DNA from 3 places in the Anoxybacillus sp. FSL W8-1294 genome. Region 3 is predicted to be linked to each of the others. Evidence: riboswitches for the same ligand, from Rfam matches in the RefSeq annotation. Region 3 holds a riboswitch; each other region holds the start of a gene.
The links. A riboswitch is a leader RNA that binds a small molecule or an ion and turns the genes downstream of it on or off. The one in region 3 is predicted to bind S-adenosylmethionine.
Positions count from the first base shown of each region.

Region 1 (9,892 bases), 530 kb from region 3:
AAATCGCTGAATGACTTGAATATATTTATAGCTGATTCCTTGTGCGATACGTTTACCGTCTTTTCCTTTGATGTCGAAATTTCCAGTCTTCCTGCATGCCACTTCACCAAACCACACGCCTTTGTATTTTCCTCTTGGAACAATAGCCTTAACCATGTCTCCTGTTTGGAAGCCAAAGAAGAACTTTTGTCTTGCAAGATAACCCCTTGGGAAGCCATATCTATCTAGGTTTGTGCGTGAACGACTGCCACGCCCTTTTGCCTTGATGAATAACACTTCTTTTGTTTTGAAGTACAAGTGGTTTGGTGTGCTTTCTCCAACGCAACAGGCATCAAAATAGTGTGTTTTCGGCAAACCTAAACGAATACGATTCATTTTTGTTCGTGCACCTGTTCCGCACTCAACATCTAATCTTGCCTGCTTTAATACTTCGTACACTTTCCGTCTTGTTGCGTTAATGATACTTGTGTCTTTTAATGATTCTTTGACTTGTTTTTGAATGTGTGGACAGCCAAACTCTTCTGCTGTTTGGTTTCCTTTTCTTTGGTTGCAATCTCGACATGCAAGGCAAAGGTTATCTATTCGATCTGTCCCGCCTCTCGATTTTGGAATAATATGCTCCACTTCAAGTGGAACGTTTTCTTTTCCGCAATAACAACACTTTCGTCCAAACTTTTCAAGCAAGTATTCTCTTACTTCGTATCCTTGAAGCGTGCCTTGCTGATACTCAATGCCACTGATTTCAGGATTTCGCATGAGTTGCGTGTCGAATTTGGCATTTTCGTATGATATATACCCAATGGGGCATAACTTTTTTAGACGGCTAACCCATGTTTGGATATTTTGCACACGACTCTCTAGTGATGACGGCAACCACCCCTCCTTTCGCTTGCGGTTCAGAAAGCGTGGTTTTCTGTATCTTGTTTTTCGATTTCGTCTTGCTCGACGAAAAGCACGCCTTTTATCTATTCTTTCCTTGATGTCTGTGCGATGGTCAAGTTGCCCTAACCATACCACTTCTTGTCCTCGCAAAATCGCTAATCCTGTATGTCTACTTCCATAGTCGATTTTTAGCCGATATGTTGTTTCATTTTCTGATTCGTCCACTGATTTTTTCAAGATAATGGTAAATGGGAATCGTTTGTAAATCGCCGCCTTCCCTTGTTTCAACAGCTTTCTCGCAACTGCTTCGTGACAAGGAGCAAGCGGACACTTATTTGTGTCTAACACAAAAACCATAGGGTCCTCCCCTTTCCTCTGCTTACGCAGGTCATATTCTCCTCGACCATGTTATAGATGCTTGTTATGTGCAAGACACTAGCGCTACCCACCACGCTTGTTTAATCTTGCACGACAGAGGAACGGGCTGGAGAAGCACCCGAACGTGTCATGACATCTATAACGTAGGCTCTGTTTCAAGCCTTGGTCTGGTCAACATGGGGCTTACAAGCCCATGACTTTAGTCATTGGGTTGTTGACCTCAAAAAAATTTTCTTTACATTTTGATTTTTACAATATATGATGTTTGACTAGAATTTCAACCTTTTTGTGAAGTAGGTGGGAAAAATGACGACATTTCCGCAATCGAACTTGTTACAGCAACTACCGAAGCAATTCTTCGCTTCGCTCGTCCAAAAAGTACATGCGGTCATTGCTGAAGGAAGAGATGTTATTAATTTAGGACAAGGAAACCCGGATCAGCCGACGCCTCCGCATATTGTTGCCGCGCTTCAGCAAGCGGCTGCCAACCCGACATATCATAAATATTCGCCATTTCGCGGCTATTCGTTTTTAAAAGAGGCGGTGGCGACATTTTATAAGCGCGAATATGGGGTAACGATTGATCCGAAAAAAGAAGTCGCCATTTTATTTGGCGGAAAAGCTGGGCTAGTCGAAATGCCGCTTTGTTTATTAAACCCAGGCGATGTTGTGCTCGTTCCTGATCCTGGATACCCAGATTATTGGTCGGGCGTTGTGCTCGCGCGAGCGCGCATGGAAACGATGCCGCTGCGAGCGGAAAACAATTTTTTGCCTAATTATGAGGAGTTGGACGAACGTGTCGTAAAACAAGCGAAACTTATGTTTTTAAACTATCCGAACAACCCGACAGGCGCGACGGCAACACAATCATTTTTTGCTGAAACAGTTTCGTTCGCACAAAAATACGGGATTGGTGTCGTGCACGATTTTGCGTACGGGGCGATCGGTTTTGATGGGAAAAAGCCAGTAAGCTTTTTACAAGTCGAAGGGGCGAAAGACGTCGGCATTGAAATTTATACGTTCTCAAAAACGTACAATATGGCAGGATGGCGCATCGGTTTTGCGGTCGGTAACGAAAGCATGATTGAAGCGATCAACGTATTACAAGACCATTTATACGTCAGCATGTTCGGGGCGATTCAAGAAGCGGCAGCAGTCGCACTACTTGATTCGCAACAATGCGTCGCCGAGCTTGTGGCGACGTATGAATCGCGGCGCAATACGTTTATTCATGCGCTTCGTGAAATCGGGTGGGACGTGCAAGCGCCAGCAGGTTCGTTTTTCGCTTGGCTTCCGGTGCCAAAAGGATATACGTCTGAGACGTTTGCTGACCTTTTGCTTAATCAAGCGCATGTGGCGGTCGCACCGGGCATCGGTTTTGGGGAACATGGGGAAGGCTACGTGCGCGTAGGGCTATTGACGAGTGAAGAACGGCTAAAAGAAGCAGCGGAACGAATCGGACGGTTGCAACTTTTTTAAAAAATGATTGACAAATGGAGAAAGTGCTGGCATAATTCGAATTACATTTACGAAAAACGAACTGTTCAAAAAATTATATACATTGCGAATTCTTATCAAGAGTAGGCGGAGGGACGAGCCCGATGAAGCCCGGCAACCGACTTAACAGCTGTTAAGCACGGTGCTAATTCTCGCAGCAATCGCTGAGAGATAAGAAGAGACGACTGATCGAACCTCTTCTTATGAAGAGGTTTTTTATTTGTAAAGGAGTGGGAGTATGATTACCGCAACGTATTTGATTCATGATGACAAAGATTTGGCGAAAAAAGCGGAAGGAATCGCGCTTGGGCTCACTGTCGGTTCGTGGACCGATTTGCCGCAGCTTGAACAAGAGCAGTTAAAAAAGCATAAAGGCATCGTCGACTGTATCGAACAGCTGGACGAAGACGAGCGCGTCAATACGTATTTCGGGAAGCGGCTTAAACGGGCGCTCGTGCGCATTTCGTATCCGAGCGTCAATTTTAGCGCCGATTTTCCAGCGATTTTGACGACGACGTTTGGGAAGTTGTCGCTTGACGGAACGATTAAACTCGTTGATCTTACGTTTTCGGATGAATTAAAACGGGCATTTCCCGGTCCACGCTTTGGCATGGACGGCATTCGCGAAAAGCTTGGCGTCTTTGACCGTCCGCTTGTGATGAGCATTTTTAAAGCGGTCATTGGGCGTGATTTACAATACGTCACCGAACAATTAAAACTGCAAGCGCTTGGCGGCGTCGATCTCGTCAAAGATGATGAAATTTTGTTTGATAACGACCTTACCCCTTTTGAAAAACGGATCGTCGCAGGAAAACAAGCGTTACAAGACGTGTACGAACAAACAGGGCATCGGACGTTATATGCGGTGAACTTAACCGGAAAAACGTTTGAACTAAAAGACAAAGCAAGGCGCGCGGCAGAACTTGGCGCGGACGTATTATTGTTTAACGTCTTTACATACGGACTTGACGTGTTGCAAGCGCTTCGTGAAGATGACGACATTCGTTTGCCGATTATGGCGCATCCGTCGTTTAGCGGAGCGATCGCTTCGTCGCACGTGTATGGCGTCAGTTATGCGCTTTTACTTGGGAAATTGTTGCGCATGGCAGGGGCAGATTTTTCGCTCTTTCCATCGCCGTACGGAAGCGTTGCGCTTGAAAAGCAACAGGCGCTCGCCATTTCTGAGGAGTTGACGAAAGAAGATTTGTTTTTACGCGCATTCCCTGTTCCATCTGCCGGTATTCATCCGGGGCTTGTGCCGCTTCTTATGCGCGACTTTGGCATCGATTGTGTCATTAACGCGGGCGGTGGAGTGCACGGACATCCGCAAGGCGCTGTCGGTGGCGGGCAAGCGTTTCGCGCCGCGGTGGAAGCGGTGCTTTCTGGGCGTTCGCTTCATGAGGCTGCGACGGAAAACGAAGCGTTAAAACAAGCGCTTGACTTATGGGGGAGCGCATGATGAAGCCGGTCATTTTTTGCGATTTTGATGGGACGATTACGTTAAACGATAATATTATTGCTTTAATGAAACAGTTTGCTCCGCCGGAGTGGGAAGCGATCAAAGACGATATATTGGCGCAGGCATGTACGGTGCAGGAAGGGGTCGGTCGGATGTTTTCGTTGTTGCCGACGACGCTGAAAGAAGACATCGTGCAATTTCTGATTGACACCGCGCGCATTCGCGACGGATTTTCCGACTTTGTCGCGTTTACGAACGAGCGACAAATTCCGCTTTATATTGTGAGCGGCGGCATCGACTTTTTCGTTTATCCGCTGCTTGACGGGCTCGTTGAAAAAGAGCGCATTTTTTGTAACAGCGCCGATTTTAGCGGCGATACGATTCGCATTACGTGGCCGCATGCGTGCGATGAATATTGCCAAAATGGATGCGGCTGCTGCAAGCCGTCGCTTCTTCGTAAACTCGCGCCAAAAGGGGCAAAAACGATCGTCATCGGCGATTCCATTACCGATTTAGCGGCAGCAAAACGAGCCGATCACGTCATCGCGCGCGACTTTTTACTTGAAAAATGCCGTGAGCTAAACTTACCGCATACGCCGTTTACGACGTTTTATGACGTCATTCATGTGTTAAAAGAGAGCGAGGTGATTGTGTGAAAGAGAAATGGGAAGAGCTAGCGGAAGTCAAACGAGAGCTAGCGGCGCGCGACTGGTTTATGGCGACAAGCGGCAATTTGTCGCTGAAAGTGAGCGATGAGCCGCTTACGTTTCTTGTCACCGCAAGCGGAAAAGATAAGCGAAAAGAGACGGCGGAAGATTTTTTACTCGTCGATGCTGACGGACGACCGGCGGAAGCGACGCATGTAAAGCCGTCGGCGGAGACGCTTCTTCACGTTGAAATTTACAACAAAACGAACGCCGGTTGCGTTTTGCACGTGCATACGGTCGACAACAATATCGTTTCAGAACTGTACGGTGACGAAGGGGAAGTCGTCTTTTCGAATCAAGAAATCATTAAAGCGTTCGGATTATGGGAGGAAGATGCGCAATTTCGCATTCCGATTATTCCGAATTTCGCCCATATTCCGACGTTAGCAAAAGCGTTCGCCGACCATGTCCATGGAGATGCTGGTGCGGTGCTTATTCGCAACCACGGCATTACCGTTTGGGGAAAAGATGTGTTAGAGGCGAAAAAGTTTTTAGAAGCGTGCGAGTTTTTATGTCAATATCATGTGAAATTATTGCTTATTAAACGATAAGGGGGAAAATATGTATGGCAGTCATTAAAGTGCGAAACACAGGGGAAGTTATTGAAGGAAAAGAAAACGTTGCGGCGTTTTTAAACAACCAAGGGGTGTTGTATGAACGGTGGGATGCAAGCAAACTTCCTGCTCATTTACAAAACAAGTTTGTATTAACAGACGAAGAAAAAGCGCATATTTTAGCGACGTTTCAGACGGAAATTGAAGATTTAGCGAAGCGGAGAGGCTATAAAACGTGGGACGTCGTGGCGCTTTGTGAACAAACGCCAAATTTAGAAGAGTTGTTGAAAAAATTTGAACAAGTGCATACACATACGGAAGATGAAGTGCGGGCGATCGTCGCTGGTCATGGCATTTTCGTCATTAAGGGCGATGAACAAACAGGTTATTTTGACGTTGAACTAGAGGCAGGCGACGTTATTTCCGTACCAGAAGGAAATCCGCATTTCTTTACGTTAATGGACGACCGTCAAGTCGTTGCCGTCCGTTTGTTTATTGATCCATCCGGATGGGTGGCGCATCCATATGAAGAAAAAGAAGGGGAATAACGCCCCTTCTATTTTTTTGTAAACAGCACAACGCCTGTGATCGTAATGAACGAACCGATCCATTGTGCCACCGTTAACGTTTCATGAAGCAATATGTATGCAAACAATGCGGTAAAAAGCGGATTAAAATTTAAAAACATCCCTGCTGTTGTGGCACCGACTTGTTTCACGCCGACGTTCCAAAGAAACATCGCAAGCACTGTCGCTCCGACGCTCGTATAGATGAGCGCAAGCAAAAACGAGACGTTTACGTGATGAACGGAAAAAGAAGATACAAATGGCAACAATCCAACGACGCCAAAGACGCCTGACCAAAACGTTGCCGCAAGCGGAGAATACCATTTCATGACCGCTTTTGCGCATGCGGAATAGATGCCCCAAACGATGACGGCAGCGATCATCCATACATCGCCGATATTGACGTGTAGCACGCGATGAAGCTGTCCGTGCGTCATAAATAAAAGGACGCCGATAAGGGAGACGGTCATGGCTAACCATTGTCTCATCGTCAGTTTCTCACGGTATACGACGTAAGCAACAAGCGCAATCGCCATCGGATTTAACGTTGAGATGAGCCCGACGTGATCGGCCGATGTGTAGCGAAGCGCCTGAAACATAAAAACGTTAAATAATACGACGCCTGTCATGCCCATCGCAATAAGCGGGATAATGCCGCGTTTTTGCAGGCGGACGGACCGTTCTTTTTTTAATACGATCGGAAATAAAAAAAGAACTGCGATCGTCCAGCGCATAAACGTTAATGAAAGGGGGGAGGCGTGCGGCACGAGCAGTTTGCTTGCGACAAAGTTGCCTCCCCATAGTGCGCTTGTCAATAAAAGAAGCATATAATATTTCGACATGATCCTCATCCTTTAAAACGTTTCGATTAAAAAGACCATCAGTAACAATCCGATAATAAAGGCATACGTGGACGATTGTTCGTTTCCGTCGCCATGGCTTTCCGGGATCAACTCTTTATAAATGATAAACAACATCGCGCCAGCTGCGAACGCCAAACCGTACGGAACGAGCGAATCGACGACGGACGTTAAATAATAGCCAGCGATCGAAGCGACGAGTTCAATAAGCCCTGTGCCCATCGCCATGAAAAACGCTTTTCCTTTTGAAATGCGTTGATTAAATAAAAAAAGCGCAACGAGCAATCCTTCTGGAGCGTTTTGAAAGCCGATCGCTAAGGCGATTAAGTTGCCGATTTCGCCCCCTTCCCCAGAGGCGTAGCTCACGCCAACTGATAGTCCTTCCGGGATGTTATGGAGCGTAATGGCGGCGAGCACAAGGAGCGATTTTTTATCAACAGCTATGCTGCTTTCAGTATGCTTTAAATCAATATGCGGCACCATTTTTTCAAGAAGCGTTAACGTCAATACGCCGATGCATAGTCCAACCGCAAGCGAGAGAAACGTTCCTGAAGATAGCGCTTGAGGAATGAGGCCAAGCATCGATGCCGCCATCATAACACCAGCTGTAAAAGCAAGCAACATGTCGCGCCATTGGTGCGTAAAGGAGCGCGATAAAAATAAAATAGGAATCGCGCCAGCACCTGTTGCTAGCGCAGATAACGTACTGCCAACAAGCATGTCAAACATGTTTCCACCTCCTACTGTAAAGGAAGGCGAACGGTAATCGTCGTTCCTTTATTTTCTATACTATGAATGTCGATCGTTCCTTCATGCATGTCAACGATGCGTTTACATATGACAAGCCCGAGTCCTGTTCCCATTTGCTTCGATGTGACAAAAGGTTGAAACAGTTTGTTTTTTACGTCGTTTGGAATGCCGCATCCATTGTCCGCCACTTGCAGCACCGCCCAGTCATTTTGTTTCGTCAGCGAAATCGTTAGCTCACCGCCATCGGTCATCGCTTCGATCGCGTTTTTCGCTAAGTTTAACACGACTTGTTTTAAATGGTCTTTATAACAGCGAATAGGTAAAGGTACGCGAGCGCATTGCAACGAATACACGACGTTATGCAAATGCGCTTGCGATTCAATAATTGGATGAATGCTTAAAACGATATTGTTCAAATCGCACGTTTCAAACTTTTGTGCCGTCGGTTTGCCGAGAATTAAAAATTCGTTCACAATATCGTTAATGCGTGTAATTTCATTTTGAATGACGGAAAAATAAAGTTGTGATTCGTTATCTTTATGTTTTTCACTTAATAGTTGAATAAATCCTTTAATGCCAGCGAGCGGGTTGCGAATTTCATGCGCCGTGCTTGCGGCGAGTGTGCCGACAAGTTCGAGTTTTTGTGCTTCGGTCTCTATGCGTTCAAGCATCGTTTGCCGTTTTAATAACCAATATTGAATCAGTAGCCAAACAATATGGATGGCGACGATCAGCAATAAGATGTATGGAAGGGATGTTTGCACATTTTGTTTCATCGTTACGTGCGGCACGTTCGCTTCAATTATCCATGGTGCATAATTTAAATGAACCGTCACCGTTTGTTGTGATGGGCGAATGTCGTTTGTTGCCAACAACATCGTTCCACGCTCATCATATAAACGAAACGATGCGCCTTGGTCAATGATTTTCATCCGTTTTTTTATGTAATCCATACGTAATTCCGCCACAAAAAAACCGACTGTATCACTTGTTTTTTCATCGACAATCGGTGTGACGATCGTTGTTGTATGATCGCTGTCAATGACCGTTTGTTTTGTCGTTTTCGCCAATCGCATCGCTGAACTTGTACTTTCAGAAAAAAACGATATGTGATGAAAACGAACGTCTTGTTTTTCTATTTGTTGCAACATGTCGTTTATGTCTTTTTCGCTTAACATCGCCATATGTTTGCTAACCATAAACGCTAACGTCTCGAGTTTTGTCGTTGTCTCCGCAAGAAAGCGATCGAGATCGTTTTTATGTATATTCGCAAACAAGAGCGTTTCTTCGAGCAATTGTTGTTGCTGTTGTTCATCTTGCCAAAGCACAATCCACGCGCTTCCTACAAGGCATGGGATCATAACAAGCAAGATGTACAACCATCGTCTCATTCTCTCTCTCCCCATATATGCTCCCTCAACAAAACAAAATTCAAGGAATATTATAACATAAAGATGAAAAAAAGACGGAGAAAATGAAAAAACCCCGCCAAATGGACGGGGGTTTTGTTATGCCGACTGTTTTTGTTTCGTTTTATGTTCGCTTTGTTGTTTAAGAAGTAGCGGATAAAACAACAAGCTGCTTGCAAGCAAGGCGACGCCGAACAAAAATGTTTTCATATCGGCCGTTCCTGCTTTGACGAGCCAAATGGAATAAACGGTCGCAAGAAGGGCGATGATGCCGTCTGTCATTCGTTGTTTCGTCGTTTCATATGTTTCACCCGTCCAAACGAGCTTCAATTGGAAGACGGAGGCGATGAAATACGGAACGAGATACGATAATGTTGCAATATAAATGACGAAATCAAATGCCGCTGCCATCGAGTTCGAAATCGTCGAAAAAATAAATAGCTGGGCGATCATATTTGAGACGATTAAAGAAAAACGCGGCATGCTTTTTTCGTTTTCTTGTAAAAAGGCGCGAATAAATAATCCTTGTTTCGCTGCTTGATACGGCACTTCAGCACTTAAAAAAATCCAGCCGAGCGTTGAGCCGATTAAACTAATTAAACCGAGTCCGGCAAGCAGTTGCGATCCGATAGGACCTAATACCGTACCGATTGCATCGACGAGCGGTTTTTCAGATTGAATGAGCACATCTTGTTTTAACAGACCCATGACGAGTATGCTAATGCCAATATAAATGGCTAAAGCAATGAATAGTCCGACAATCGTTGCGCGTTTGACATCGCTTTGTTTTCGGGCACGCGAAGCAAAAACGATCGCTGATTCAATGCCGA
Region 1 is NZ_CP150179.1:1,967,534-1,977,425, reverse strand. Features, by position in the region: gene iscB (RNA-guided endonuclease IscB) at 1-1,239, opposite strand, end outside; gene NSQ23_RS10515 (pyridoxal phosphate-dependent aminotransferase) at 1,567-2,739, shown strand; SAM riboswitch class I at 2,829-2,935, shown strand; gene mtnW (2,3-diketo-5-methylthiopentyl-1-phosphate enolase) at 2,996-4,216, shown strand; gene NSQ23_RS10505 (2-hydroxy-3-keto-5-methylthiopentenyl-1-phosphate phosphatase) at 4,213-4,872, shown strand; gene NSQ23_RS10500 (methylthioribulose 1-phosphate dehydratase) at 4,869-5,474, shown strand; gene NSQ23_RS10495 (cupin domain-containing protein) at 5,489-6,025, shown strand; gene NSQ23_RS10490 (DMT family transporter) at 6,034-6,885, opposite strand; gene NSQ23_RS10485 (ZIP family metal transporter) at 6,898-7,632, opposite strand; gene NSQ23_RS10480 (ATP-binding protein) at 7,644-9,059, opposite strand; gene NSQ23_RS10475 (amino acid permease) at 9,162-9,892, opposite strand, start outside.
Region 1: another riboswitch for S-adenosylmethionine. It lies ahead of mtnW (2,3-diketo-5-methylthiopentyl-1-phosphate enolase); the one in region 3 lies ahead of NSQ23_RS13610 (methionine ABC transporter ATP-binding protein).

Region 2 (9,892 bases), 290 kb from region 3:
AACGTAAAAGATTTACCCACTTTCTTCCATCCTAAAATAGCGACCGGAATGTTGAATAAAAAAAGCAACAAACCTGTCGAAAGCGCATAAGGTGTGTAGTCGCCTACGACTTTGGAAATAAGCTGCGCCGCTCCAGCAAACCCACTCGTATATACGTTCGCTGGAATTAAAAATAAATTCATGCCGATGGCGTTTAATAATCCGCCAATGACGACGACAAACAGTTTTTTTACGTCCACAGAACATCCTCCTACAAAGCGATAAAAATTGTTTTTTTTCATAATAATCGCTACACTTAAAATAAGTACATACATAGGGGTGATTGAAATGAATATTAAAATTATAGCGGATAGCGGGTGCGATTTGCCACTTTCTTTTATACAAGAAAAACAAATTGCTTTTTTACCGTTAGCTGTTCATATAAATGACAAAGACTACGATGATCAACTGACGATCCAGCCAAAGCAAGTATACGATGCCATGCGCGCAGGCGACGTACCGAAAACATCGCAAGCAAAACCAGCGCAAATGGAAGAGCTATTTACGACGCTCGCCAAAGAAAACATTCCTGCCATTTATATCGCCTTTTCCTCTGCTTTATCCGGTACATATCAAACAGCGGTCATGATAAAAAATGATGTGCTTGAACGATACCCTGATGCAAAGCTAACGGTTATCGACTCGAAATGCGCATCGCTCGGTCTTGGGCTTGTCGTAAAAAAAGCCGTTGAGCTTGCAGAAAGCGGTATCGCATATGAAGATGTCGTGACGACCATTGAAACGTATTGTCGCCATATGGAACATATTTTTACCGTTGATGACCTACAATATTTAGCGCGCGGCGGTCGCGTCAGCAAAACAGCAGCATTTGTCGGCGGGGTACTAAACATTAAACCACTTCTTCATGTCGAAGATGGAAAGTTGATTCCGATTGAAAAAGTGCGCGGGCGGAAGAAAGTACTAAAGCGCATGGTTGAGATCATGCGAGAGCGCGGAGCAGACGTGCAAAACCAGCTCATCGGCATTAGCCATGGCGATGACGAACAAACGGCGCTCGAACTAAAAGCGATGATTGAAGAAACGTTCGGCTGCAAACAATTTTTCATTTCTGAAATCGGCGGCGTCATCGGAGCACATGCCGGACCGGGAACGATCGCCCTCTTTTTCTTGAATAAACAGCTTGGGCATTGATTACACTACCCTTTAAAGGGGTGACGAAGCGATGACAAGCGACAACGACAAAAAAGCAAAAGACAATAACGCGAAACGACACGAAAAAAATATGGAGCGCGAGAAAAATCGCCAAGCTGGCAAGCGCGCCTACTCAAAAGAAACGAATCATTTGTAAACAAAAAAGATGCTCGCGCGGAGCATCTTTTTTACTTCATTTGAAACTTCGCCATCATTTTTTGTAAGTCGTCTGTTAGTTGGCGCAACGTCGTCACTTTTTCGCTCATTTTTTTGAACGCTTCTAATTGCTCAACCATTGACGCAGCAATTTCTTCGCTACCTGCTGCGGACTGTTCGACAACGGCACTAATGCTTTCGACGTTTTGCAAGACGTTTTTACCAAGCTCTTTCGATTCGTCCATACCGATCACAAGCGCTTGCATGTCTGTTGTAATATGTTGTACTTTACTTTCAATTTGTGCAAACGCATCGGTTGTCATCTCAATCGCTTTTGTTTGCGCATCAGCGATATGAACGCCGCGGCGAACCGCTTCAGTGATGTTCGTTAGCCCTGACTGAATAAGCTGAACCATCTCAAAAATTTGGTTCGTCGCTTTCGATGATTCTTCTGCCAGTTTGCGCACTTCTTCCGCGACGACTGCAAATCCTTTCCCTGCCTCCCCTGCACGCGCCGCTTCAATCGCGGCATTTAACGCAAGCAAGTTCGTCTGCGTAGCAATGTCCGATACAGCTTTAGCCATATCTTCAATTTTGCTTGCATACGCTGCAAACTGCTTCGTTGATTGTTCAATCGAAGCGGTCGCTTTCGCATTTTCATCAATAAACGATTTTTGTTCGGCTAGCGCAGCTTGACCATGCGTGATCGCTTCCACCGCCTCATCGCTATATCGAGCTGTTTGTTCGGTGCGTGTGACATTTTGTTGCACCATTTGTTCCATTCGCTCAATGAGTTGCACCGCGCTTTGCAAGTCTTCCGAAATACTTTGTGCCCCTGCCGACAATTCGTTCGTTGATACGGCAACTTGGCTATTAATTTCCGTCAACATTTTCGTTTCATCATCAATATCTTTCGCAAACGTCTCGACTTGCTTACTTACTGTATCAACCGACTGAAGCAAACCGTTTAGTTGATCAGCCATCGTTGTAAATGCTGCATTTAAATCAGCAAGCTCATCTTTCCCGTTATATTTCACAGGCTCGATGCGCAAATTGCCGCTTGCGATTTGCTTCGCGTTTTCAGCAATTTTTTTGAGCGGCGTCGTAATTTTTTGCGTTAGACGGAATCCGCTAAATCCAGCAAACAATAACACGATGACAATCGCAACGAGCGAAATGGTAATAACGCCTGAAATTTGCTTTTGTAACGTTTGTTGCATATACGTATAATATTCAGCGACATACGTGTTCACGACGTATATGTCGTTTAATACTCCTTCTGCCCGCATCGATTGGCGGCGAATTTCCGCTACATTTCGCGCATCAAGTGCCGCTTTCGATTCCGCATCAAGCGCCGCAAATTTTTTATTCGCCTGTTCAAGTGCAGAACGGAAATACGGTTGAGTTAATCCTTTATTTAACGCTTGAAGTAGCTTTTCCGATTCCGCTAAATGAACAAGCACTTCTTGTTTATTTCCTTCTGTCGGGCTATACGCATAGTTGCTTAAACTTTGCTTCGTCGCCTTCAATTCTGCTTGTAAATGTTGCGTCTTCATCATGAGTGGCACAAAATCTTGATTGGACGATTGAATCGACAGCATATTCATAATAATAAACACAATAATGGCGCCTGCAATAATTGGCGTGGCTAATGAATGAAATAACAATCGCTGTTTAATGGACATCGTATCCCTCCTTTATTGTGCGATGCCGTTCGTCGCTTTTTCTTTCCATTTTTCAAGCGTTGCTTGTTGTTCTGGAGTGAATGTCACAACGCGAATCGGTGCTAAATCAACACCGTTTTCTTTTAAGCCGAGTTCGACCGTCCCTTTAGGCACTTCTTTCTTTTCGACATATTGTTGAATGACCGTATATAGCGCCACATCGACATTTTTTAACATCGATGTCACAACCGCTTTTTCCGCATAAAAATATTGGTCGCTATCGACACCGATCGCATATTTTTTATTCATCTCCGCTTCGCGCAACACGCCAACACCTGTAAACCCTGCTGCTGCGTACAACACGTCGGCACCGTTTCCGATCATTTGTTTCGCGATTTGTGCCCCAAGTTTATCATCACCGAAATTGCCGGCATACACTTCTTGTACCTTCGCTTCTGGCTTCACCGCTTTTACCCCTTGAATAAAGCCGTTTGCAAATTTACGAATTAAAGGTACATCCGCTCCGCCAACAAAGCCAACGTTGTTCGTTTTCGTCAACATGCCAGCGACGACGCCCGCTAAAAAGCTTCCTTCATCTTCTTTAAACGTAATCGAAGTGATGTTTGGTAAATCAGACACCGCATCAATCAATATAAATTGTTGTTTCGGATATTTTTTCGCGACTTTTTCTAAATCTTGTTGCACCATAAACCCAAGTCCGATGACAAGATCGTTCCCAGCTTCAACAAGTTCCGTTAGCCCTTTTTCATACGTTCCGGTTTCTTTTAATTCGCGATAGTCAAAAAAGACGCCAAGTTCATCACGCGCTTTCATCAATCCTTTAAACGCCGAATCGCTAAATGATTGATCGCCAAGTCCAACGTCTGATAACATAATGCCAATTTTTACACGCTCTTTCGGCTGAAATGAGCTCGTTTGCGAACACCCAGCGGCAAGCAACAAAACAAATGCCATCATGAGTGAAATGATTTTTTTCATAAAATTTCCTCATCTCCTTACTATTCGATTAAATCTCACTTCATTTATTATATCGACAACATTCGACAGTTTGTTTACTTTTTAATATAAAAATTTTGTAAAGTTGTTCATATGCCAACGATCGACTATAATGGAAACACAACGAATTTATGCCGAGGTGATCCATATGTCAAAAGAAAGTTCATTTGATATCGTGTCAAAAGTCGATTTGTCGGAAGTCACGAACGCCATCAACATCGCGTTAAAAGAAATTCAAAATCGCTATGACTTTAAAGGGAGCAAAAGCGACATTTCGCTTGAAAAAGACGAGCTTATTCTTATTTCCGACGACGAGTTCAAACTAGAACAACTGAAAGATGTGCTCATCGGCAAACTTATTAAACGTGGCGTCCCTACAAAAAACATTCAATACGGAAAAGTGGAAGCTGCGTCTGGCGGAACGGTGCGCCAGCGTGCGAAACTCGTTCAAGGCATCGACAAAGACAACGCGAAAAAAATTAACACAATCATTAAAAATACAGGTTTAAAAGTGAAAAGTCAAATTCAAGAAGACCAAATTCGCGTCAGCGGCAAAAGTAAAGACGATTTGCAAAAAGTCATCGCCGCGATTCGCGAAGCAGATTTACCGATCGACGTCCAATTCGTCAACTACCGTTAAGAAGGCTATGCGCCTTCTTTTTTCTTTTCTCAAATAAAATAGTTGAATATTTCTAAAAAATCAGTTACATTTATGAGTAACTTCATACACATCATCTTATCGAGAGAAGGGGAGGGACTGGCCCGATGAACCTTCAGCAACCTGACGATCGTCAAGGTGCTAAGTCCAGACAAGCGATTCGCTTGGAAGATAAGAAGGAGCGTGCAACGTCTTCTTCTTATGGAGGAGACTTTTTTATTTGAAAAAGAAACGGAGGAATGGACGTGGGATTGCTAGATGATTTAAAAGAACGCATCGTCATCGCCGATGGAGCGATGGGGACGTTATTATATGCGCACGGCATCGATCGCTGTTTTGAAGAATTAAATGTGACAAAGCCTGAAGAAATCGTTCATATTCACGAAGCGTATATCGAAGCAGGAGCTGAAGTGATCCAAACGAACACATATGGCGCCAACTATGTAAAACTTGCTCGCTACGGCTTGCAAGACGATGTGAAAGAAATCAATAAAGCGGCTGTCCAACTTGCCAAGCAAGCCGCAAAAGGACGCGCCTATGTGCTCGGCACAATTGGGGGACTCCGCAGCACAAATAAAAGCACCATTTCGCTCGAAGAAGTGAAACGAACGTTTCGCGAGCAACTGTACGTCTTGTTAAACGAAGGCGTCGATGGCCTGCTGCTTGAGACGTATTACGATTTTGAAGAACTGCAAACCGTTCTTTCCATCGCTCGCCAAGAAACGACGTTGCCGATCATCGCCCACGTCACCTTGCACGACATTGGCGTCTTACAACATGGCATGCCGCTTGCAGATGCGCTGTGTCAACTCGAACAGCTTGGCGCCGATGTCGTTGGCTTAAACTGCCATCTCGGTCCGTATCATATGTTGCGCTCGCTTGAAGAAGTGCCGATTCCGACGCGCGCCTTTTTATCGGTGTACCCAAACGCAAGCTTGCCGCAATATCGCGACGGACGGTTCGTTTATGAAACGAGCGAACAATATTTTGAAGAAACAGCGCGCGCCTTTCGCGATCAAGGAGTTCGACTCATCGGCGGATGTTGTGGAACGACGCCGAAACATATTTCCGCTATCGCTCGCGCCCTGTCCGACCGCACACCTGTATATGAAAAAAAAGTGAAACAACGGCATACAATCGTCGTGCAAGAAGCGGAACGGGCGAAAGAACCTTCCTTAGCCGACATCGCCCGCACGCGCCGTTCGATCATCGTCGAGCTCGATCCACCAAAAAAGCTCGGCTTAACAACATTTTTAGAAGGCGCCAAAGCGTTGAAAGAAGCACATATTGATGCGCTAACGCTTGCTGACAATTCGCTAGCAACACCACGCATTAGCAACGTCGCTGTCGGAACGATCGTCAAACAACAACTGAACATGCGCCCGCTTATTCACATTACATGCCGCGACCGCAATTTAATCGGCTTACAGTCGCACTTAATGGGGCTTCATACGCTCGGCATGACCGATGTGCTCGCTTTAACCGGCGATCCATCAAAAGTCGGCGACTTTCCAGGGGCGACATCCGTCTACGATTTATCGTCATTTGACCTCATTTCGTTAATTCGTCAATTTAACGAAGGGCTTTCGTATTCTGGAAAACCGCTCGGACAAAAAACGAACTTTTCCATCGCTGCGGCCTTTAATCCGAACGTACGCCATTTAGATAAAGCGGTGAAACGACTAGAGAAAAAAATTGAATGCGGAGCGCAATATTTTTTAACGCAGCCGCTATATAGTGAAAAACAAATCGAAGACGTATACGAGGCGACAAAACATTTGGCGACGCCAATTTACATCGGCATTATGCCGCTTACAAGCGCTAGAAACGCCGACTTTTTACACCATGAAGTACCGGGCATTACATTGTCTGATGACATTCGCGCTCGCATGGCCGCTTGCGCCAATGACCCGATTCAAGCAACAAAAGAAGGATTGGCAATCGCCAAATCGCTTATCGACGCAGCATTCGATTTATTCCAAGGTATTTATTTAATTACACCGTTTTTACGTTACGATATGACGGTCGAACTCGTTCGCTACACGCACGAAAAAGAGCGGCTCAAAAAAGAAAGGACGGTTTACCATGGCTAGTTTACTCGAACAGCTTGAAAAGAAAATTTTAATTATTGACGGGGCAATGGGAACGATGATTCAAGCCGCCAACTTAACAGCGGATGACTTTGGCGGTGAAGCGTACGAGGGATGCAATGAATATTTGACGATCACCGCCCCAGAAGTCATTGCCCACATTCATGAAGCTTATTTTGAAGCGGGCGCGGACATCGTCGAAACGAATACGTTTGGCGCAACGAACATCGTATTAGATGAATACAATCTCGGACATATCGCCCTTGAGTTAAATATCGAAGCGGCAAAGCTCGCTAAGCGAATCGCGGAGCAATATTCAACGAGCGATTGGCCACGCTTCGTTGCTGGTTCGATGGGACCGACGACGAAAACGTTATCTGTTACAGGCGGAACGACGTTTTCTGAACTTGTCGCCGCATACGAACAACAAGCGCGTGGACTATTACTTGGCGGCGTCGATCTTCTTTTATTAGAAACGTGCCAAGATACGTTAAACGTCAAAGCCGCTTTTCTAGGCATAACCGAAGCGTTTAAAGCGGTCGGAAAACAAGTGCCGCTTATGATTTCTGGAACGATTGAACCGATGGGAACGACGCTTGCCGGACAGACGATCGAATCGTTTTTTATTTCGATTCAACATATGAAACCATTTGCCGTCGGCTTAAACTGTGCAACCGGTCCAGAATTTATGACCGATCATTTGCGCACGCTCGCCTCCCTCGCCAATACAGCCGTCAGCTGTTATCCAAACGCCGGTCTTCCGGACGAAGAAGGACATTATCACGAAACGCCAGACATGCTCGCGAAAAAAATTCGCCAATTTGCCGAGAAAGGATGGTTAAATATCGTCGGCGGCTGTTGCGGTACGACGCCTGAACATATTCGCGCCATCGCTGAAGCCGTTCGCGACGTGCCACCGCGCGTCATTCCGAAACAGTTTCCGATGCATGCCGTCTCTGGCATTGATGCGCTCGTTTACGATGAGACGATGCGCCCGCTTTTTGTCGGAGAACGAACAAACGTCATCGGTTCGCGCAAGTTTAAACGGCTCATTGCGGAAGGAAAATATGAAGAAGCGGCAGAAATTGCTCGCGCTCAAGTGAAAAACGGGGCGCACGTCATCGACATTTGTTTAGCCGACCCTGACCGCGATGAAAAAGAAGATATGGAACAATTTATTCAACAAGTCGTGAAAAAAGTGAAAGTGCCGCTCGTCATCGACTCGACAGACGAAGACGTCATTGCCTGCGCTTTATCGTATTCACAAGGAAAAGCAATTATTAACTCGATTAACTTAGAAGACGGCGAAGAACGATTTGAAAAAATTGTTCCGCTTCTTCATCAATACGGAGCAGCGGTCGTCGTCGGCACGATTGACGAACAAGGCATGGCGATCGAAGCGAAACGAAAACTTGATATCGCCCTTCGTTCATACGATTTACTCGTCAACAAATACGGTGTCTCACCGCACGACATCATTTTCGATCCGCTCGTTTTTCCGATCGGCACAGGAGATGAACAATACATTGGTGCAGCGAAAGAAACCATTGAAGGCATTCGCCTCATTAAACAACATTTGCCGAACTGTTTAACGATGCTCGGCATTAGCAACGTCTCATTCGGTTTGCCACCTGTCGGGCGCGAAGTGTTAAACTCCGTCTTTTTATACCATTGCACACAAGCTGGTCTCGACTATGCGATCGTCAATACCGAAAAATTAGAGCGATTCGCTTCCATTCCTGAAGAAGAAGTACGTTTAGCCGAGGCGTTGTTATTTGACACAAACGATGAAACGTTAAACGCGTTTATTCAATTTTATCGCGATAAAACGAAACAGCCGAAACAAGCAAACGTCCATATGACGTTAGAAGAACGGCTCGCCGCATATGTCGTTGAAGGAACGAAAGACGGGCTCATTGAAGATTTAACGCTCGCATTACAAACGTACAGCCCACTTGACATTATTAACGGTCCGTTGATGAACGGAATGGACGAAGTCGGTCGTTTATTTAACGACAACCAACTCATCGTCGCCGAAGTGTTGCAAAGTGCGGAAGTGATGAAAGCCGCGGTCGCCTTTTTAGAGCCGTATATGGAGAAAAACGAAACGAGCGTGAAAGGAAAAGTGCTGCTTGCAACCGTCAAAGGAGATGTACATGACATCGGTAAAAATTTAGTCGACATTATTTTAAGCAATAACGGGTTTCATGTCGTTGACTTAGGCATTAAAGTGACACCACAACAACTCATCGAAGCGGTGCGCCGCGAGAAGCCGAATATGATCGGATTATCTGGATTGCTTGTGAAATCAGCACAACAAATGGTGCTTACCGCACAAGACTTAAAACAAGCTGGCATTTCGTTACCGATTTTAGTTGGCGGAGCGGCTCTGTCACGCAAATTTACCGATACGAAAATTGCCCCTGAATATGACGGTATCGTTTTGTACGCCAAAGATGCGATGGAAGGACTGACGCTAGCCAATCGCATCGTTCAACAAGATATCGTCTATGAGAAAAAAGAAAAAGTGGAACATGTAACAAAACAGCAAAACGCTGTCACTGTCATGACAAAGTCCAATGTGAAGCAAGCACCTATTTACGTTCCGACCGATACAGAAAGGCATATATTACAACACATTCCGCTTTCACACATTGAACCGTACGTCAATTGGCAAATGTTGCTCGGACACCATCTCGGCTTAAAAGGAAACGTCAAACAGCTGTTGGCGGAAGGAAATGAAAAAGCGATCATGTTAAAAGAGCTCATCGATGAATTACTTGCCGAGGCAAAACAAACAAGTTCGCTTGCACCAAAAGCAGTATATCAATTTTTCCCAGCAACAAGCGACGGCGATACGGTGATCATTTACGATCCGCGCGATCAACAAACGGTCATTGAGACGTTTACGTTTCCAAGACAAACGAAAGCACCGTATTTATGTTTAGCAGACTATCTTTCTAGCGAACAAATCGACTACGTCGGGCTATTTGCCGTTACCGCCGGGGCAGGCGTGCGCGATTTAGCACAACGGTTCAAAGAAGAAGGGCAATTTTTGAAAAGCCACGCGATTCAAGCGTTAGCGCTTGAACTAGCGGAAGGATTGGCGGAACGCG
Region 2 is NZ_CP150179.1:2,205,684-2,215,575, forward strand. Features, by position in the region: gene NSQ23_RS11790 (YitT family protein) at 1-239, opposite strand, end outside; gene NSQ23_RS11795 (DegV family protein) at 328-1,191, shown strand; gene NSQ23_RS11800 (DUF3941 domain-containing protein) at 1,223-1,348, shown strand; gene NSQ23_RS11805 (methyl-accepting chemotaxis protein) at 1,380-3,032, opposite strand; gene NSQ23_RS11810 (BMP family ABC transporter substrate-binding protein) at 3,045-4,010, opposite strand; gene NSQ23_RS11815 (YajQ family cyclic di-GMP-binding protein) at 4,177-4,668, shown strand; SAM riboswitch class I at 4,762-4,864, shown strand; gene NSQ23_RS11820 (bifunctional homocysteine S-methyltransferase/methylenetetrahydrofolate reductase) at 4,932-6,779, shown strand; gene metH (methionine synthase) at 6,772-9,892, shown strand, end outside.
Region 2: another riboswitch for S-adenosylmethionine. It lies ahead of NSQ23_RS11820 (bifunctional homocysteine S-methyltransferase/methylenetetrahydrofolate reductase); the one in region 3 lies ahead of NSQ23_RS13610 (methionine ABC transporter ATP-binding protein).

Region 3 (9,892 bases):
TCCACGACGTGCGTTAATCGCTGAGCGAAGGAAATCAGCATTCGTTACACCGCTAATTTCGCTCGGATATTGCATCGCTAAAAAGAGACCGGCACGAGCGCGCTCATCTACTTCCATTTCTAATACATCTTGACCATCTAATGTAATGCTTCCTTTTGTTACTTCATATTTTGGATGGCCCATAATCGCCGCCGATAATGTCGATTTTCCCGTTCCATTCGGTCCCATGATCGCATGGAACTCGCCGCTTTTAATTTCAAGGTTAACCCCTTTTAAAATTTCTTTTCCGTCAATTGCAACGTGAAGATCTTTAATTGTTAATGTTGCCATAAAAAAATACCTCCAGTTTCGCTTATGTTCATAAAAAACGTAATTCTCATTTTATTCTCATTACAATTTTATAACAGATGAAAATTATTAGCAACCTTATTGCAAGCATTTTGATACTTTTTTGTTTCTAAAGTTTGTTTACTTTATCACGTATGTAAAAAAGGATAGGGAATTCCTATCCTTTTAATGCATGCGAGTAAACGCGTTAAACGCTCGTCCAACATGAGGCATTTGTTGTGTAAACGGTGCCTAACCCTTGCTTATATTCGTGTAAACATTGTTCCATCGACATATGCACGCCTCCTTCCTTTTTATCATGCGTCGTTTTCGAGAAAATATAAAAGGACGCCCGAATGGACATCCTTATTTTGCCGCTGGAATGACCGCGCCGTTATACTTTTGTAAAATGAAGTCTTGAATTTCTTTTGATTGCAACACTTCAACGAGCGTTTGAATTTCTTTACGTTTTTCGTCACCTTTACGAACCGCAATAATGTTCACGTATGGGTTGTTTTCTGGCGATTCAACCGCAATCGGATCTTTTGCTGGGTCTAAACCAGCATCTAGTGCATAGTTTGCGTTAATTAATACCGCGTCTCCTTCGTTGTTTTTATATACTTGCGGAAGCAATCCCGCTTCGATATCTGCTTCAAACACTAAATTTTTCGGATTTTCAACGATATCATCAACGGTTGCTTTCGTCTTATCGACACCATCTTTTAACTTAATTAACCCTTTTTCTTCAAGCATCGATAAAATACGACCGTGATCAGCAACAGAGTTACTCATAATGATTTTCGCACCGTTTGGTAGCTCTTCAAGGCTTTTGTATTTTTTTGAATATACGCCAATCGGCTCAATATGAATACCGCCTGCATTCACAAAGTCATAGCCATGCTCTTTCATTTGAGATTCTAAATAAGGAATGTGTTGGAAATAGTTTGCATCTAACTCTTTATCCGCTAATGCTTTGTTTGGTAACACGTAATCTTGGAACGTCACAATTTCTAGTTCAATTCCTTTTTCTTTTAAAATCGGTTTTGCTTTTTCTAAAATTTCGGCATGTGGCACGTTTGATGCCCCAACGACAAGCTTATTCGTTTTTTCTTCGGCACTTTCGCTTTTTCCGCAAGCAGCGAGCGCTAATACAACAACTGCAGCAACAAGTAAAGAGATCCATTTTTTCATTTGTTTTTTCCTCCTTTTATCGTTTATCTATTTTAGAAGTGACAAAGTCACCAATAAACTGAATGATAAAGACGATGATTAAAATGAGCACTGTCGCAACAAACGTCACATCGTTATTGTTGCGTTGAAATCCTTCTAAATACGCTAAGTTTCCAAGCCCCCCAGCACCGACAACTCCTGCCATCGCTGTATAACCAACGAGCGCGATCGTTGTAACTGTAATACCAGATACAAGTGCTGGCAACGCTTCAGGGAGAAGCACTTTCCAAATAATTGTTGCTGTCGTTGCCCCCATCGCTTTTGCCGCTTCAATGACACCTTTATCAATTTCACGAAGCGCAATTTCAACCATGCGTGCATAAAACGGGGCGGCCCCGATAATGAGTGCCGGTAGCGCAGCATCCGCTCCAAGAATTGTACCAACGACAAGTTTCGTAAATGGAATAAGCAAAATAATTAAAATAATAAACGGTATAGAACGAAAAATGTTGACGAACGATGCGATCACACCGTTAATAAAACGATTTTCCCATATGTTTCCCTTAGACGTTAAAAAGAGTAACAATCCGAGTAAAATACCAAGCACAAACGTTGCGACAACGGAGACGGCGGTCATATACAACGTTTCCATTGTTGCCGCCCATATTTTATCCCAAACGACGTTCGGAAATAGCTCATTGAACATTCGCCAACACCTCCACTCCAACTTCTTGCTGGCGAATAAAAGCGAGTGCTCGCTCGATTTCTTCATCGGCACCGTCTAAATGAACGAACAACACCCCGTATGAACCGTGATGCGTTTGCGAAATTTTCCCTTGCAAAATGTTCACGTTTAAATCAAATTGTCGAATGATGTGCGTGATGAGCGGTTGCTCAGCTGCTTCGCCAACAAATGTAAGCTGTACAACTTTTCCATTTGGATATCGCTCAAGAAGATGCAACATCGCTTCTTTCGTTTCTTCCGGCTCAGTTACTTGTTGAACAAAACGCTTCGTAATCGGCTGCTCCGGCTTACGAAACACGTGAAGCACTTCACCCATTTCAACGATTTTTCCGTTTTCCATGACCGCTACACGATCACAAATTTTACGAATAACGTGCATTTCATGAGTGATTAATACGATCGTTAAACCGAGACGTTTATTAATGTCGACGAGCAAATCTAAGATGGAATCTGTCGTTTGTGGGTCGAGCGCTGACGTCGCCTCGTCGCACAACAACACTTTCGGATTGTTTGCTAACGCGCGCGCAATGCCGACACGTTGTTTTTGCCCGCCGCTTAGTTGTGACGGATATGCATTTTCTCGTCCTTCTAGCCCAACGAGCTGAATGAGTTCATCGACACGCTTCATCCGTTCTTCTTTCGGCACGCCAGCAATTTCTAACGGAAAAGCAATATTTTCGCGCACGGTTCGCGACCAAAGCAAATTAAAATGTTGAAAAATCATACCGATTTGTTGGCGCGCTTGTCGCAATTGTTTTCCACTAATTTTTCCGATGTCCTTGCCATCGACGATGACTTCGCCGCTCGTTGGCTTTTCTAATCCGTTCAATAACCGAATGAGCGAGCTTTTCCCTGCGCCGCTATAGCCGATAATACCAAAAATTTCTCCTTGTTCGATATGCAAATTCACATGATCGACTGCCGTTACATTCCCACTTGCTGCTTTATACACTTTTGTTACATTCGATAATGTGATCACGTTGCTGTCACCTTCCTTCCATGAAAAAAGCCTTTCTGCTCAAGAGAACAGAAAGGCGCGAATCGTCCATTCTGTCTCTTATCTCTCAAAGCAAACGCTTTGTGTGAATTGGCACCATTTCAGCAGCGCTGACGGTTGCCGGGTTTCATCGGGCACATCCCTCCACCTCTCTTGATAAGAGCGCTTTTAAACGCTTTATTCAGTTAACGTTTTAATATGTTTGAGGATCATTTTAAATTACAAAGGTGAGTATATCATCGAAAGAAGGACGGTGTCAATAAAAATTTTATAACATTTTTTGCGTATATGCACAAGGCATGCTACACCCGTGAATACAGCGAGCGCACACCTGTTGCGGACTCAATCGCTTGTTCTAAGTCTTCAATTAAATCATCGACATTTTCAATACCAACAGATAAACGAATCATATCTTCCGTTACGCCGGATGCTTGTAAATCTTCTTCACTTAACTGTTGATGCGTTGTACTTGCAGGATGAATAATTAAACTTTTTGCATCGCCGACGTTTGCCACATGTGACCAAAGCTTAACGTTGTTAATTAACGTAGCCCCTGCTTCACGGCCACCTTGAATGCCGAAGACAACGACTGCTCCTGCCCCTTTTGGCATATATTTTTTCGCTAGCTCTTTTGCTGGATGGTCGTCGTGTTCCGGATACAACACCCAATTAACTGCTGGATGGTTGTCCAAATACTCGACGATTTTTCTCGTATTGGCAATATGTTCTTTCATGCGGACGTGTAACGTTTCCAGTCCTAAATTAAACTGAAACGCGTTGAACGGGCTAATCGCCGGTCCTAAGTCACGTAACAACTGCACGCGTGCTTTCACGATATACGCCGCCGCACCGATGTCTGCGTATACGAGATTATGGTAACTTGGATCTGGCGTCGTAAACGCTGGAAACTTCGGCGAATGCCAATCAAATTTTCCACCATCGACAATGATACCACCTAACGTCGTTCCGTTACCAAGCAACCATTTCGTTGCCGAATGAACGACGATATCTGCCCCATGCTCGATTGGCCTACAAAGGTACGGAGTTGCAAACGTGTTGTCAATAATCAACGGAATACCTGCTTCATGCGCAATTTCCGCAACCGCCTCAATGTCTAACACATGCAGGCTTGGGTTGCCAATTGTTTCGGCAAAAATGGCTTTCGTTTTCGGCGTAATGGCAGCGCGGAAATTTTCTGGATCGGTCGGATCGACAAAATGTGTCGTGATGCCGTATTTCGGCAACGTATTCGCAAACAAATTGTACGTTCCTCCATATAACGTCGAAGCAGAAACGATGTCATCCCCGGCTTGAGCGACGTTTAATATCGCCATCGTAATAGCAGCCATGCCGCTCGCGGCCGCTAAAGCACCAATACCGCCTTCAAGTTGAGCGACACGCTCTTCAAACACCGTTACCGTCGGATTATGAATGCGTGTATAAATGTATCCAGCTTCTTTTAGCGCAAATAAATTGGCCGCATGTTCTGTGTTATCAAACAAGTATGCATTCGACTGATAAATAGGCACCGCACGTGCTTTCGTTACTGGATCCGTTTGCAATCCGCCATGAACAGCAATCGTTTCAAATTTCATCGTTTCTCCCCCATACGCAATAATTTGTGAATATTTTGAATTTTAACATGACAAAATGCGTTCGTCAACGAACAACATCATACGGCTTGGCAAGAAAAAAGATCGACTCTAACAATAAAATGTGACGAAACGATGCTGTGACGGACAATTCGTTTAATCGCAGTTGTTGCTGTAGTTTTAAAGACCCTTGCAATAGCGACATAATTGCCTGTGCCGAACCACGAATCGTAATGACTCGCTCGCCATCTACCTCTTCTACGCGACGAATCCCTTCTTTCGATATGCATAATAATACTTCTCGACTCTCCCATTGTAGTTGAATATATAAACAGTCATTCGGCAAAATCGGCGCTAACATGTTCATTCAATCGCCCCCGTCCCATATTTCTCATATCCATTGTTTCCATATAAATGCGAGTAGTTCCTGCTATAAACGCTCGACAAATGTCTCGTTTCCTCGTCAATTTCCCAAGAAATATGTCGAAAGCTGGCTTTATTCAGCCAGCTTTCGCAACGTTTCGTATAAATATGGAACAGAATGAAAAGCATATATTTTTTGTACAAGTTTATCATGTTGAAAAATAAGTAAACACGGAACGCTTTCGATGCACCACTCAACCGCTTTGTCCGGCACGTAGTTTAAATCTTGACGTTCAAATGTAACAGATGGCAATAACTGCTCAAGTACATCAACCATTCGACTTGCCACTTGACATGTGCCGCATAACGGCGTGTACATATAAACGACTTTCACAACAACCACACAACTTTCTACAAATATTGGGCATGTACATCAATGTTTGCACTTAATAACACGACCGCAATATGATGCTTCGGAGCTGCTGCGACTTCACGATACATTTTATCAATATATAAGTGCTCAGCATGCGGAAACTCTCGACGGAGTTGACGACGTAATTTCTCCCCCGCTTCATCGGAATCGACTAAAATGTACACTTCTTTATCGTACAAAGCATCGATTAATTCATCAAGTTTGGCGGTGCCAAGCGTTCCGTTTGTACATATAATTTCAACTGGCTCACTAATGATGCTTTCGACTTTTCGTTTATCTGAGCGCCCTTCGACAATAATCACTTTTTCTACCTCAACAATCGCCATCGTCATCACCTTGTACATTCATTTATGTATATTATATTCGTGATCGTACACTTTTTCTCCTTTTATTCAATACAAAAGGACAGCGATGGCGCTGTCCTTAACACCAACCACCTTCTATGTCACAATCGACATATTTCATATTTGGATGTTCAGTAACTGTTACGCTTTTCAAAATACGCCTGTTTTGTTGTTGGTATCCATGCTTTAACTTTAACTTATTCGTTTCTTGAACAAATCCTCCAACACATTCGTTGTCATAAAACAGCTCAAAGTTGCCGTTTTCATTAAATTTCCCAACAACATCTTTTGTAATATCGATTGTTTTTTGTTTTAACAAAAAAGACACCCCAGTGTCATAGGGTGCCCTGTGATGTGTGTTTTACTCTTGATTAATCATTTGTTCGTATTGTTCTGCCGTTAATAGGTTGTCCACTTCACTTAAATCGCTTGGCTCAATGACGATCATCCACGCTTTATCATATGGTGATTCGTTTACATACTCTGGGTTGTCGTTTAACTCTTCGTTCACAGCTACGACTTTTCCGCTAATTGGGGCATATAATTCAGACACAGTTTTCACTGACTCCACGCTACCAAATGGCTCATTTGCTGTCAGTTGCGCCCCCACTTCTGGCAATTCAACGAATACGATATCGCCGAGTTCTGACTGGGCAAAGTCCGTAATCCCAATGCGAACTGTATTTCCTTCGACACGCACCCATTCATGTTCTTGTGAATAACGTAGCTCTTTTGGAATGCTCATCGTTTTCCCTCCAACATATCATCTTCTTTTTCATCATACACGATTTTCAACATGATTTCACGATAATTTAAACATTTCGTGATATTTTTGTTCGTCAAATCCGACAATAACTTGCTCGCCATTTGTGATGATTGGACGCTTGATTAACATCCCGTCTGATGACAACAATTGCAGCATGTCTTCTTCTGTCATCGTTTTTAATTTGTCTTTTAATCCAAGTTCACGATACTTCATGCCGCTCGTATTAAAAAATTTCTTTAAATCAAGCCCACTTTTTTCATATAACGTCCGCAACTGCTCTTTTGACGGAGGCTGCTCAACAATATGTATCGCTTGCACAGAAATGTTGTTGTCATCTAGCCATTTTTTTGCTTTGCGACATGTGCCGCACTTTGGATACCAATAAAATGTTACCATCTTCTCACGAAACTCACGCAAGGAAGCCCCTGCCTTTAGGCACGGGGAGGAATTGCGCCTTGTGCAAGTTCCGCTTCCTCCTTTCTGTAAGTATATCCATCAAATCGCTGAATGACTTGAATATATTTATAGCTGATTCCTTGTGCGATACGTTTACCGTCTTTTCCTTTGATGTCGAAATTTCCAGTCTTCCTGCATGCCACTTCACCAAACCACACGCCTTTGTATTTTCCTCTTGGAACAATAGCCTTAACCATGTCTCCTGTTTGGAAGCCAAAGAAGAACTTTTGTCTTGCAAGATAACCCCTTGGGAAGCCATATCTATCTAGGTTTGTGCGTGAACGACTGCCACGCCCTTTTGCATTGATGAATAACACTTCTTTTGTTTTGAAGTACAAGTGGTTTGGTGTGCTTTCTCCAACGCAACAGGCATCAAAATAGTGTGTTTTCGGCAAACCTAAACGAATACGATTCATTTTTGTTCGTGCACCTGTTCCGCACTCAACATCTAATCTTGCCTGCTTTAATACTTCGTACACTTTCCATCTTGTTGCGTTAATGATACTTGTGTCTTTTAATGATTCTTTGACTTGTTTTTGAATGTGTGGACAGCCGAACTCTTCTGCTGTTTGGTTTCCTTTTCTTTGGTTGCAATCTCGACATGCAAGGCAAAGGTTATCTATTCGATCTGTCCCGCCTCTCGATTTTGGAATAATATGCTCCACTTCAAGTGGAACGTTTTCTTTTCCGCAATAACAACACTTTCGTCCAAACTTTTCAAGCAAGTATTCTCTTACTTCGTATCCTTGAAGCGTGCCTTGCTGATACTCAATGCCACTGATTTCAGGATTTCGCATGAGTTGCGTGTCGAATTTGGCATTTTCGTATGATATATGTCCAATGGGGCATAACTTTTTTAGACGGCTAACCCATGTTTGGATATTTTGCACACGACTCTCTAGTGATGGAGGCAACCATCCCTCCTTTCGCTTTCGGTTCAGAAAGCGTGGTTTTCTGTATCTTGTTTTTCGATTTCGTCTTGCTCGACGAAAAGCACGCCTTTTATCTATTCTTTCCTTGATGTCTGTGCGATGGTCAAGTTGCCCTAACCATACCACTTCTTGTCCTCGCAAAATCGCTAATCCTGTATGTCTACTTCCATAGTCGATTTTTAGCCGATATGTTGTTTCATTTTCTGATTCGTCCACTGATTTTTTCAAGATAATGGTAAATGGGAATCGTTTGTAAATCACCGCCTTCCCTTGTTTCAACAGCTTTCTCGCAACTGCTTCGTGACAAGGAGCAAGCGGACACTTATTTGTGTCTAACACAAAAACCATAGGGTCCTCCCCTTTCCTCTGCTTACGCAGGTCATATTCTCCTCGACCATGTTATAGATGCTTGTTATGTGCAAGACACTAGCGCCACCCACCACGCTTGTTTAATCTTGCACGACAGGGGGTAGGGCTGGAGAAGCACCCCACCGTGTCATGACATCTATAACGTAGGCTCTGTTTCAAGCCTTGGTCTGGTCAACATGGGGCTTACAAGCCCACGATTTTAGTCGTTGGGTTGTTGACCTCATCTATACACAATATAACAAACAGAAAGTACCAGACGATGCGTCTGGTACTTCCATTATTACACAACATATCGTTCAGCTTCAATTAGTGCTTGCGCTGCCTCACGTTTTTTCGCAATGATGTTGATTGGCGTATGACGTGTTAATTTACGCAATGCTGATAGCATCATACGCAACATGTCACCTTGTTCGACAGCGACGATCGTTTCTTTTGCATGTGCTTCAATTTCGTTAAATGCTTCCTGGCAGAAAATTTGTGTATACAATACTTTTTGTTTGTTTTTCTCAACGCCAGATTGGGCAATCGCTTTTTCCGTGCGTAAAAGCGCAGATTCCATCGCATATACGTTGCTAACGATGTCTGCAATATTCACAAGCACTTCTTGCTCTTTTTCAAGTTTCGGACCGAACTTTTGCGCCGCCAGTCCCGCGACCATTAAAGCGATTTTTTTCGCATTACGAACAAGATATTTTTCTTGTTCAAGCACGCCATCGCCAACTTCTTCCGGCATAAGCATCATTAATTCTTCTTGTAATTGTTGCGCTTTTTGTAAAAGCGGCAATTCACCTTTCATCGCCTTTCTTAAATACATTCCTGGTACAAGGAGGCGGTTAATTTCGTTCGTTCCTTCAAAAATACGGTTAATACGTGAATCACGATACATGCGCTCAATTTCGTATTCTTGCATGAAACCATAACCGCCGTGAATTTGTACACCTTCATCTACAACGTAGTCAAGCATTTCCGTAGCAAATACTTTATTTAATGAGCATTCAATCGCGTATTCTGCAATCGCTTTTGCCGTTTCCTTTCCGTCTTTTGCTTGTTCATCTGTCAACTGTCCCATGCGCGCTTCAAATAAACCGACTGTACGGTAAACGGAGCTTTCTGCCGCATACAATTTCGACGCCATCGTCGCTAATTTTTCTTGTGTTAATGTAAATTTCGAAATTGGTGTTTTAAATTGTTGACGTTGATTGGCGTATTGAATCGTCACTTCAAGGGCACGTTTTGCTCCGCCAACGGCACCGACGCCAAGCTTATAACGGCCGATGTTTAAAATGTTAAAGGCGATGATGTGGCCTTTGCCGATTTCGCCAAGGACGTTTTCTTTCGGAACGAGCGCATCTTGTAAAATTAATGTGCGCGTCGATGAGCTTTTAATGCCCATTTTCT
Region 3 is NZ_CP150179.1:2,497,730-2,507,621, forward strand. Features, by position in the region: gene sufC (Fe-S cluster assembly ATPase SufC) at 1-330, opposite strand, end outside; gene NSQ23_RS13600 (MetQ/NlpA family ABC transporter substrate-binding protein) at 694-1,518, opposite strand; gene NSQ23_RS13605 (methionine ABC transporter permease) at 1,535-2,203, opposite strand; gene NSQ23_RS13610 (methionine ABC transporter ATP-binding protein) at 2,193-3,221, opposite strand; SAM riboswitch class I at 3,297-3,402, opposite strand; gene NSQ23_RS13615 (O-acetylhomoserine aminocarboxypropyltransferase/cysteine synthase family protein) at 3,542-4,834, opposite strand; gene NSQ23_RS13620 (hypothetical protein) at 4,899-5,198, opposite strand; gene NSQ23_RS13625 (thioredoxin family protein) at 5,328-5,597, opposite strand; gene NSQ23_RS13630 (toprim domain-containing protein) at 5,606-5,953, opposite strand; gene NSQ23_RS13635 (YusG family protein) at 6,051-6,299, opposite strand; gene gcvH (glycine cleavage system protein GcvH) at 6,333-6,716, opposite strand; gene NSQ23_RS13645 (arsenate reductase family protein) at 6,774-7,133, opposite strand; gene iscB (RNA-guided endonuclease IscB) at 7,169-8,473, opposite strand; gene NSQ23_RS13655 (acyl-CoA dehydrogenase family protein) at 8,775-9,892, opposite strand, start outside.